Regions from separate parts of the Actinomadura sp. 3N508 genome, predicted to be linked through region 3. Evidence: riboswitches for the same ligand, from Rfam matches in the RefSeq annotation. Region 3 holds a riboswitch; each other region holds the start of a gene.
What was found. A riboswitch is a leader RNA that binds a small molecule or an ion and turns the genes downstream of it on or off. The one in region 3 is predicted to bind cobalamin.
Positions count from the first base shown of each region.

Region 1: linked by a shared signal. The riboswitch ahead of metE (5-methyltetrahydropteroyltriglutamate--homocysteine S-methyltransferase) and the one ahead of ACH34S_RS10615 (ribonucleoside-diphosphate reductase subunit alpha) in region 3 are both predicted to bind cobalamin.
Region 2: linked by a shared signal. The riboswitch ahead of ACH34S_RS12715 (ABC transporter substrate-binding protein) and the one ahead of ACH34S_RS10615 (ribonucleoside-diphosphate reductase subunit alpha) in region 3 are both predicted to bind cobalamin.

Region 1 is NZ_JBIRAX010000010.1:382,899-386,166, forward strand. It holds gene metE (5-methyltetrahydropteroyltriglutamate--homocysteine S-methyltransferase) at 1-2,107, opposite strand, end outside; cobalamin riboswitch at 2,209-2,421, opposite strand; gene ACH34S_RS32150 (hypothetical protein) at 2,420-2,932, opposite strand; gene ACH34S_RS32155 (hypothetical protein) at 3,051-3,268, opposite strand, start outside.
Region 2 is NZ_JBIRAX010000003.1:298,793-302,060, reverse strand. It holds gene ACH34S_RS12720 (FecCD family ABC transporter permease) at 1-901, opposite strand, end outside; gene ACH34S_RS12715 (ABC transporter substrate-binding protein) at 1,050-1,964, opposite strand; cobalamin riboswitch at 2,027-2,151, opposite strand; gene ACH34S_RS12710 (RidA family protein) at 2,637-3,047, shown strand.
Region 3 is NZ_JBIRAX010000002.1:946,155-949,422, reverse strand. It holds gene ACH34S_RS10625 (YcnI family protein) at 1-573, opposite strand, end outside; gene ACH34S_RS10620 (hypothetical protein) at 684-1,400, opposite strand; cobalamin riboswitch at 1,575-1,739, shown strand; gene ACH34S_RS10615 (ribonucleoside-diphosphate reductase subunit alpha) at 1,889-3,268, shown strand, end outside.

The DNA.
Region 1 (3,268 bases), on a different contig from region 3:
GCAGGTTCTCCTCGATCTCATCGGCGCCGGGGACGCGCGGCGAATGGATGTCGTAGACCCCAGGCCCGATCCCGTTCTCGTACCCGCCGTCACGCAGATCGGCGACGAGCTCCATGTGCGAGCGCGCGGCCTCGACGCTGGTCACGTCGGCGTCCAGCGCCCGGATCGTGCCGATGATCTCGCCGAACTCGGAGTAGCACATGTGCGTGTGGATCTGCGTCGTGTCGGCGACGCCCGAGGTCGCGAGGTGGAACGCGCCGACGGCCCACTCCATGTAGTCCGGACGTCCGGCCTCCCGCAGCGGCAGCAGTTCGCGCAGCGCGGGCTCGTCCACCTGGATGACGCGGATCCCGGCCGCCTCCAGGTCGGCGATCTCGTCCCGCAGCGCGAGCGCGAGCTGCCGGGCGGTGTCGGCGAGCGGCTGGTCGTCCCGCACGAACGACCAGGCCAGCATGGTGACGGGCCCGGTCAGCATGCCCTTGACGGGCTTGCTGGTGAGCGACTGCGCGTACGTCGCCCACTCGACCGTCATCGGCCGCGGCCGCGCCACGTCGCTGTGCAGGATCGGCGGCCGGACGTACCGCGACCCGTACGACTGCACCCACCCGTACTGGGTGGCGGCGTACCCGTCGAGCTGCTCGGCGAAGTACTGCACCATGTCGTTGCGCTCGGGCTCGCCGTGGACGAGAACGTCCAGGCCGAGGTCCTCCTGCAGCGCGATGACGCGGGCGATCTCGTCCTTCATGGTCCGCGTGTAAACGTCGGCGGTGACGCGTCCGGCGCGATAGTCGGCGCGGGCCCGGCGGATCTCGGGGGTCTGCGGGAACGAGCCGACCGTCGTCGTCGCCAGCGCGGGCAGCCCGAGCTCGTCCCGCTGCACGGCGAACCGAACATCCCGATCACCACGCCTGGCCGCCCCGTCGCCCAGGGCTTCGAGCCGCTCCCGAACGCCACGATCGACCTTCGCAGGGGGCGCCGACTCCTCGACCGGGGCCGGAACATCTTCCCTCAGCGTCCGCCCGATCGCGACGACCTCCTCGACCTTCTGCCGCGCGAACGCCAGCCGCTCCCGAACGCCCGGATCCAGCGCGGTCTCGGCGTCCAGATCGATCGGCACGTGCAGCAGCGAGCAGGAGGTGCTCACCACAACCTGATCGACGAGCCCGAGCAGAGCCGCGCAGGTGGCCTTCGCCCGCCGCTGGTCGGCACGCCACACGTTCCGGCCGTCCACGACGCCCGCGACAAGCGTCTTGCGCGGTAGCCCACCCACCGACGCGAGAACGTCGAGGTTGTCGGGCCCGGCCACGAAGTCCAGCCCGACCGCCTCGACGCGGCTCCCGGCCAGGGCGCGCAGCGCGTCCGCACCGATCGTGCCGAAGTACGTGGCGACCATCAGCCGCGGCCTGCTCGTCAGCCGCCCCAGCCGCGCGTACGCGCGAGCGAGCGCCGCGATCTCCTCCTCGCTGCGATCGGCGACGAGCACGGGCTCGTCCAGCTGAACCCACTCGGCCCCCGACCCGGCGAGCCGCTCCAGCACCTCGGCGTAAACGTCGACGAGCCCGTCGAGAAGATCGAGCGTCCGGAAGTCGCGGGGCGCCCCCTCCGCGGGCTTGGCGAGCAGCAGATAGCTGAGCGGCCCGACGAGCACCGGCCGAGTCTCGATCCCGAGCGCCTTGGCCTCCCGGTACTCGACCAGCGGCTTGGCGGCGGAGCCGTCCGCCAGCCGGAACCGCGTGTCCGGCCCCAGCTCGGGGACGATGTAGTGGTAGTTCGTGTCGAACCACTTCGTCATTTCCAGCGGCGGGACGTCCTGCACACCGCGCGCCATCGCGAAGTACCGGTCGAACCCCTTCAGCCGGCGGTACCGGTCGGGGACGGCGTCGACCAGCACACTCGTGTCGAGCACCTGGTCATAGAAGGAGAAGGTGTTGGACGGGATCGCGTCCAGACCGGCGTCGCGCAGGCTGGTCCATACAGCCGCACGCAGCTCTGCGCCCTGCGCGTTGAGGGCGTCGGCGTCGATGCGTCCGGCCCAGAAGTCCTCGGTGGCGAACTTCAGCTCCCGGCGCGGCCCGATTCGGGGGTATCCGAGGATCGTCGTGTTCATGGCGGCTTCCCTCGCTCTGCCATAGGCGGACGCGCGGGGAGGTGCGCACGACGGAACGTACGCCGCAGACCTTCCCGCGAGGCCGCAGATCACCGCGCACCGGCCGGCGCGCGGGCGGAGGCAGGTCTTCGGACTCGTGGGCACCGCTTCCCGGAAGAAGCGTCCTACTGGCCATCGCTTCCCAGGCCATGCGGCCCAGTGCGTGATGACGGCGGTCGTTCCCACTCACCGCTGCGGGGCAGTCCCGGATTCGCACCGGGTTCCCTCTTACGACACTCGGAAAAACCGAGTGAACCATCCGCAATCCGGAGTCTACCGGCGGCCTAGCGCCTCACGAAGAATCCGAACCGCCTTCGGCCCAACCCCATGCATGGCCAGCAGCTCGGCATCGCTCAGATCAGCAACCTGCCTGAGCGAGGTGATACCGCCCCCGACCAGCGCCCGAGTGGCAGGCCCACCAATGCCCTTCGGCAAATCACCGACCTCACCTGGCCTGGCAGAACCCCCAGCAGCCACCCGAGCCGCCAACCCCTCCGGCGCCTGCGAAAGCCAGGCAAGCCGAACCCAGTGATTGAGCTGCTGCCCATTGATGTCCCCGATCGGCACACGCACACCGCCGCGGCCCAACGCCTCCGCCGAAGGATGCGCGGCAAGAACATCCTCCACATCAGACGCAGGAAGCCGGAGCTCCACCAGCTTGTCCTTGCCCATCGACGCGAACGGCTTCTCGCCCACGGTGAATACGACGCTCCCCGAGTCGGTGGCTTGCTCGACGGTCTCGGGATACGAGAGGGCGGTCTTACGAAGCTGAGCAAGAGTCGTCATGGCCCCAACCTAAATGGGCGCCCGCTGCGTCATCGATGAGCGCACAGGGCGCCTCCTCGACCGCTAGACACTTCGCACAGGTCGTCCTCTGAGGAATTGTCGAGACCTGTGGATCAAGTCAACGTGGCTGCTTTGGCTGATTCAGTCGGCGGTTTGCCGTGTTGCGGACACGGCGGGTTCGTCCCTGCTCAGCGAGCAGGCTGAGGGCGTGGTGCGAGGTGATGAACTGTGACGACGAGGCCGTGCGCTGGAACCAGTCGGAAGCTGTGGTGAGGTCTTGGGCGGTCCATGGTTCGTCTAGCGCGATCGTTCTGAGCAGCGTCCACTCGTGCAGAC
Region 2 (3,268 bases), on a different contig from region 3:
ACGCCGCGCCGCCGAGCAGCGACAGCGGCAGCACGATCCGGTACGAACCGCCCGCCAGCCGCCGCACGATATGCGGCACCACGATCCCGACGAACCCGATCAGCCCGCTCACCGCGACCGCGCACGCCGTCGCCAGCGACGCCGCCATCAGCACCGTCAGCCGCACCCGCGCCGCCGACAGCCCCAGCGCCGCCGCCTCCTCGTCGCCGACGCTCAGCACGTCCAGCAGCCGCCCGTGCACCAGCAGCACCACGGTCGACACCAGCGCATACGGGGCGACCATGGCGAGCTGGTGCCAGTCCGCCGACCCGACGCCGCCGAGGATCCACGAGAAGATCCGCTGCAGCTCCTCGGTCTTCAGCTGCTGGACGAACGTCTGCACCGCCGAGAGGAACGTCGACACCGCGACCCCCGCCAGCACCAGATTCGCCATCCCGTTCCCGCGCCCCGCCGTGTTGCCCAGCGCGTACGCCATGAACACCCCGGAGATCGCGCCGACGAACGCCGCCAGCGGCACCCCGTACCCCGGGTCGCCCGGCACCAGCGCGATCACCAGGGTCGCCCCGACCCCGGCACCGCCCGCCGCGCCCAGCAGATACGGATCGGCGAGCGGGTTGCGGAACACCCCCTGATACCCGGCCCCCGCCAGCGCGAGCATCCCGCCCACCAGCGCCGCCATCAGCGCCCTCGGCACCCGCAGCTCGAACAGCACGTTCTCGTCGATCACGGCGAGCCCGGAGTCGACGTCCACGAACGGCAGCCGGTCGGCCAGCGCCTTCAGCACTCCGCCGACGGGCAGCCCCGCCGACCCGACCAGCACCCCCGCCAGGAGGGTCGCCGCCAGCAGCGCCACCGCCACCCCGAGCGGCACCACTCGCAACCGCGCCTGCTGCCGCGGCACCGAGTACGCCCCCCGCCGGAGCGAACCACCACGTCCCCGGACGTCCTCGCGGACGTCCGGGGACGTCCCGGCCGGAAGCCGGTCGGCCGGGACGACTCCGGAACGGCGGCGCCGAAGGCTCACGAGCGAACGTCCATCAGGGCAGTGATCACTGGGTCTTCTGCACCGCGGCGCCGATCGCCTTCGCGAACTCGGGCAGGCGCGGCCCCCACCGGGAGGCGACGTCGTCGTCGAGCTCGACCACGCCCTTGTTCTTGACCGCGTCCAGGTCCGGCCAGCCGGGCCGCTTCGCGACCGTGGCGGCGTTCTGCCCGCAGCACTTGGTGTCGGCCAGGAAGATCAGGTCCGGGTCCTGCTTGAGGAGGTATTCGCGGGACAGCTGCGGGTACCCGCCGGACGCCTTGTCCGCCGCGTCCGCGATGTTGCGGAGCCCGAACAGCCCGTACACCTGGCCGACGAAGGTCTGGGACGTTACGGAGTGCAGCTGGTTGTCGAGCTCGTGGTAGTACGTGAGCCCCTTCGCCTTGGACGACGCGGCGACGGTCTTCGCTATCTCGGTCCGCATGCCGTCGACGACCTTCTTCGCCTCCGCGGCATGTCCGGTCGCCAGGCCGAGATCGTTGATCTCGTCGTACGCCTCGTCCAGCTTGGTCGCCGCGGGCTCCAGCAGAACGGGGACCTTGACCTTCTCCAGCGCCTTCACGATGCCGTTCAGGTCATCGGACAGGACGACGAGATCGGGCTTGTACGCGATGATCGCTTCGGCGTTCGGCTTGAAGCCGGACAGCTTCGTGCGGGGCGCGTTCGCCGGGACGTTCGAGTAGTCGTCCACCGCCACGACCTGCGGCCCGGCGCCGATCGCGAACAGCGTCTCGGTGTGCGTGGGGGAGAGTGACACGATCCGCTTCGGATCGGCCGGAACCTGCACCGCGCCGTTGGCGGCCTGAACGGTGACGGTCTTCGCGCCTGACGTCTTGGTGGTGCCGTCGTCGCCGCCACATGCACCGGCGAGTGTGACGACGCAGGCCGCCATCACCACGACGAGGGAACGTACGGGTCTCACTGAAGCCTCCTGGCTACAGGGAAGCCGCGGCCCGTTCATGACGGATCGCCCTTCCACGAGGTCGAAAATCGTCGACGCGCGGGAGGCGACCTGGCTCGGCCCTTTCGGGCACCACAGTTGCGGGACAGCACCGGATTCACACCGGATTTCGCTCCTCGCGCGCAGCACCGCAACGGTATCAGCCGCCGAATCCGGATTCGTCCTGCTCGGAGCGCGATAATTCACTACCCGCCCGATACGGAGTGAGCTCCCACTAACGCTCCGTAAGACTCCGCCACCCTCCACGGCCCGACCGCCACACCGCGCACGTCACCGCCTTGGCGACCTCCGTCACCGCCACGATCCCCGCCCACGCCGTCGCGACGGCTTGCAGCACGTTGTCGAGGAACGGCCTTGCTCGACGGCTTGCCGACCAGGGCTCGCAGCCGGATGCGGTCGTCGGCAAGCGGCCGGACGCGCAGGCGCCTGCCGAGAGTGCCCACAGCATCGGCATGGCGGGTGCCTTCCCGTGACGCCACGCATCAGGGGTGTCTCTTCGAGCACGTGAGATCCATCGGGCGGCCGACGGCCGTGCTCCATCGCGGGAGTCGACGGGCCAGAAAAATGTGTCGAACGCGGAGCCGAGCTTTGAGAAGGTCGTGAATGACCCGGAACTGCTGCGAAAGGAAGCCCGTGCCGCGTGCCGTCACATTGATCCGCTCCGCCTCCCTGTCCGATGTTGCCGAGTACGCCTACGCGGCCACGGCCCCGGCCGAGTCACGGCTGATCTTCCTGGCCGGAGCATGCCCACTGAACGAGGACGGTTCCACTGCGGCGCTCGGGGACTTCGCGGGGCAGGCGGCCAAGGCCGTGGAGAACATGCGGACCGCTCTGACGGACTCCGGCGCGTCTCTGCACGATGTCATCAGCACCCGCGTTCTCGTTGCCTCCCAGCGGCAGGAGGACCTGGTGACCGCATGGGAGGTCGTCCGGGAGGCGTTCGGCGACCATGACGTGCCCAGCACATTGATGGGTGTCACCGTGCTCGGCTATGACGGCCAGCTCGTAGAGATCGAAGCCATCGCCGCCGTGCTCGATTCCTGAGCCGACGAGCCGTCCCTGCCGAGGACCAACCGCCCCGCCCGGGTTTGGCTCCGGTTGCGATCGGAGCCAAACGAGGAGGGCGGCAGCGGTGACGATGCCGAGATAGCCCTGCCCGCGCTTGTCGTAGCGGGTAGCGACGGCTCTGAACTAGCTGAGCTTCCCGGTAGCCCGCTCCACCGTGTTGCGATCTTCGTACCGGTCCTTGTTGAAGCCCGGGGCCG
Region 3 (3,268 bases):
CTGGCCCTGGCCCTTCGGGACCAGCTTGAGCACGGGCGCCGGGTGCTCGGGTTCGGCCGCCCCCTCGGCGGCCGGCGGCTGGTCCCACTTCACGACCTCGCCGTTCGAGTATGTCTGGTCGGCTTTGAACATCAGTTCTCCGGTGTCGGCCGGCAGCCGTCCCATGGAGACGTCGAACTCCTGGAAGGTGCCGGGGTCGATCTTGCCGCCGGACCAGGTGATCCTGGTGACGGCCTCGGTCTGCTCGCCGCCCTCGGTCTTGATCGGGGTCGCGAGCTTGGTCTTCTCGGCCTTCACCGTCCAGCCGGGGACGGGCCGGACCGACACCGACGACAGCGGACGGTCGGCCGGCAGGTGCACCACCAGCTTGGTGGTGGACGCGTTGTCGCGCTCGTTCGGCACGCGGAACGCCACCTTGGCGTACGTCCCCTGCTCGGCGGTCTTCGGGTTGACGGTGACGTGCGCGGACGCGGCGGTGGCCAGGCCGAGCACGGACACGGCGGCAAGGCCTGCGACGGCGCCCAGCCTGCGGGCGGTGGCGCCGGACGGGCGGGCATGAGAAAGAGAAGGCATGGCGGGTTTCCGTTCGAGTCTACGTACGGGAAATTCCGGAAGCGCCGGGGTCGGCGTCCGGTGACGTACGGCGCTCGCTCAGCGGGTCAGCAGGCCCGCAGGCCCGCAGGTCAGCTGGAAGGAAGTGTGCGGGCGAGCGCCCTCGAACGCGGCGGGGGACCCCGCCGGACGACCTGATGCCGCAGCGTCCGGCCGATCGCCATGAGGGCGGCCGTCGCCGGTGCGGCGGCGGTGATGCGCGGCGGGGCCGCGGCGGGTTCGGTGGTGAGGAACGCGAGCAGCAGCAGCCAGACCAGCCGGATCGACCGGTCGGCCGCGCCCGCGACCCGCCGGGCCAGCGACCACGCGGCCCGCTCCCCGCGGCGCAGCCACCATGCCGCGACCAGCGCGGCGACGGTGTGCGCGAGCGTCATCGTCGCGCCGCCGGTGAGCTGCGTGACGGGCAGCAGGATGTCCGAGCCCACCATCGCCGCGCCCGGGCCGGCGGTGTCGTGCATCCCGGCTTGGTGCAGGGCCGCGGCGCGCGCGGCCGGGTCTTGCAGAGACGCGAAGGGCGGGTTGACCGGGTCGGTGGCGCTCGTGAAGAGCGCGTGCAGCGCGAACTGGCCGCCCAGAAGGCCGCCGAGGATCGTCGCCAATGACCGTTCGTGGCCCGCCAGCACGTGCGTCACGCCCAGCACGGCCACGAACCCCGTCAGGACCGCCCAGATGGGGATCACCGTCCCCGATGCGAGGACGTGCCCGGCGGTCGCCAGCGTGACGCACACGGTGGCGAACACCACCGCGCGCGCGGTTCGGAAGCCCGGTTGCGGGGGACGCGGGGACATGGCGTGACCATCGTCCCACCACATCCGGCGTCCGGATAGTCGCCCCGTGCCCTTTCTGACACGCCCAACATCTTGGGGTTGTGCAAAGATCGTCAACTACATGTAGGGTTCAATCCCGTGCTGGTTCGCCCCCGCCGCTGGTCGGCGGCGCCGTTTCGTCGGCGGGGGCGTCGCAAGAGGGAACCCGGTGCGAGTCCGGGACTGCCCCGCAGCGGTGAGTGGGAACGACCGCCGTATTCACGCACTGGGCCGGAATCCACCGGCCTGGGAAGCGACGGCCAGTAGGACGCGCCTTCGTCCGGTTCCGGGAAGGCGCGGTGCCCGCGAGTCCGAAGACCTGCCCGCACGATGATCCGGGGTCGCCCCTCGGATCGACACGTCCAGGCTTCGCGGGTGGGCCGGGGGCGGAGCGCGGTGTGCCCATCGGTCGGGCCGCTCGTGTCCCGTTCGCATGCCGTCCGCGGGGCGGCTGCGAGGGGAGAGAGCACGTGACACAGGACCTGGCCGTACCGGTGGAGCCGCGCACGACGGCGTTCGCGCAGGCCGCCGCGGCCGTCGCCGCCGAAGTCGAGGCCGCCTGCGACGGGGTGCCGGACGTCGAGCCGGGGCGGGTGCTGGCCGCCGTCCGCACGGGGGAAGGGATGGACGGCCCGGACGCGGCGGCGGTGCTGCGCGATCTGGCCATCGGTGAGGCGAGCGCGCTGGTTCCTTCCGAACCCGGATATTCCAAGGTCGCGGCGCGCCTGCTCGGGCTGCGGATACGGGACGAGGCGACGTCCGCCGGGGTCCGGACGTTCGCCGAATCGGTCGCCACCGCGCACCGGGAGGGTCTCCTCGCGGACGCTCCGGCCGCGTTCGTCGCCGCCAACGCGTCCGTGCTCAACGCCCTCATCGACCCGTCCGCCGACGACCGCTTCGAGTACTTCGGCCTCCGGACGCTCTATGACCGCTACCTGCTGAGGCATCCGCGATCGAGGCTCGTCCTCGAACGTCCGCAGCACTTCCTCCTGCGCGTGGCGTGCGGCTTGGCCGACTCCGTCGACGAGGCCGCCGATCTGTACGCGCTGCTGAGCACCCTCTCGTATCTGCCCAGCTCACCAACGCTCTTCAACTCCGCCGCCCGCCGCCCGCAGCTCTCGTCCTGCTTCCTGCTCGACTCGCCGCGCGACGAGCTGGAGTCGATCTACGAGCGGTACGGGCAGGTGGCGCGGCTCAGCAAGTACGCGGGCGGCATCGGGATCTCCTGGACGAAGGTCCGCTCCCGAGGCTCGCTGATCCGCGGCACGAACGGCCACTCGAACGGGATCGTCCCGTGGCTGCGGACGCTCGACTCGTCCGTCGCGGCCGTCAACCAGGGCGGGCGCCGGAAGGGCGCGGCGTGCGTGTACCTGGAGCCGTGGCACGCCGACGTCGAGGAGTTCCTGGAGCTGCGCGACAACACGGGCGAGGACGCGCGCCGCGCCCACAACCTCAACCTCGCCAACTGGATCCCGGACGAGTTCATGCGCCGCGTCGAGCAGGACGGGACATGGTCGCTGTTCGACCCGAAGGAGGTCCCCGAGCTGGCGGACCTGTGGGGCGACGCGTTCGACGAGGCGTACCGGGCGGCGGAGAAGGCGGGACGGTTCGTCCGGCAGCTCCCGGCCCGCAAGCTCTACGGGCGGATGATGCGGACGCTCGCCGAGACGGGCAACGGATGGATGACGTTCAAGGACGCCGCCAACCGCTCCTGCAACCAGACCCTTGAACCGGGTCAGACCGTCCACCTGTCGAACCTGTGCACCGAAATCCTGGAGGTGACGAGCGACGGCGAAGCGGCCGTGTGCAACCTCGGATCGGTGAACCTCGCCGCGCACGTCGGGCCGTCC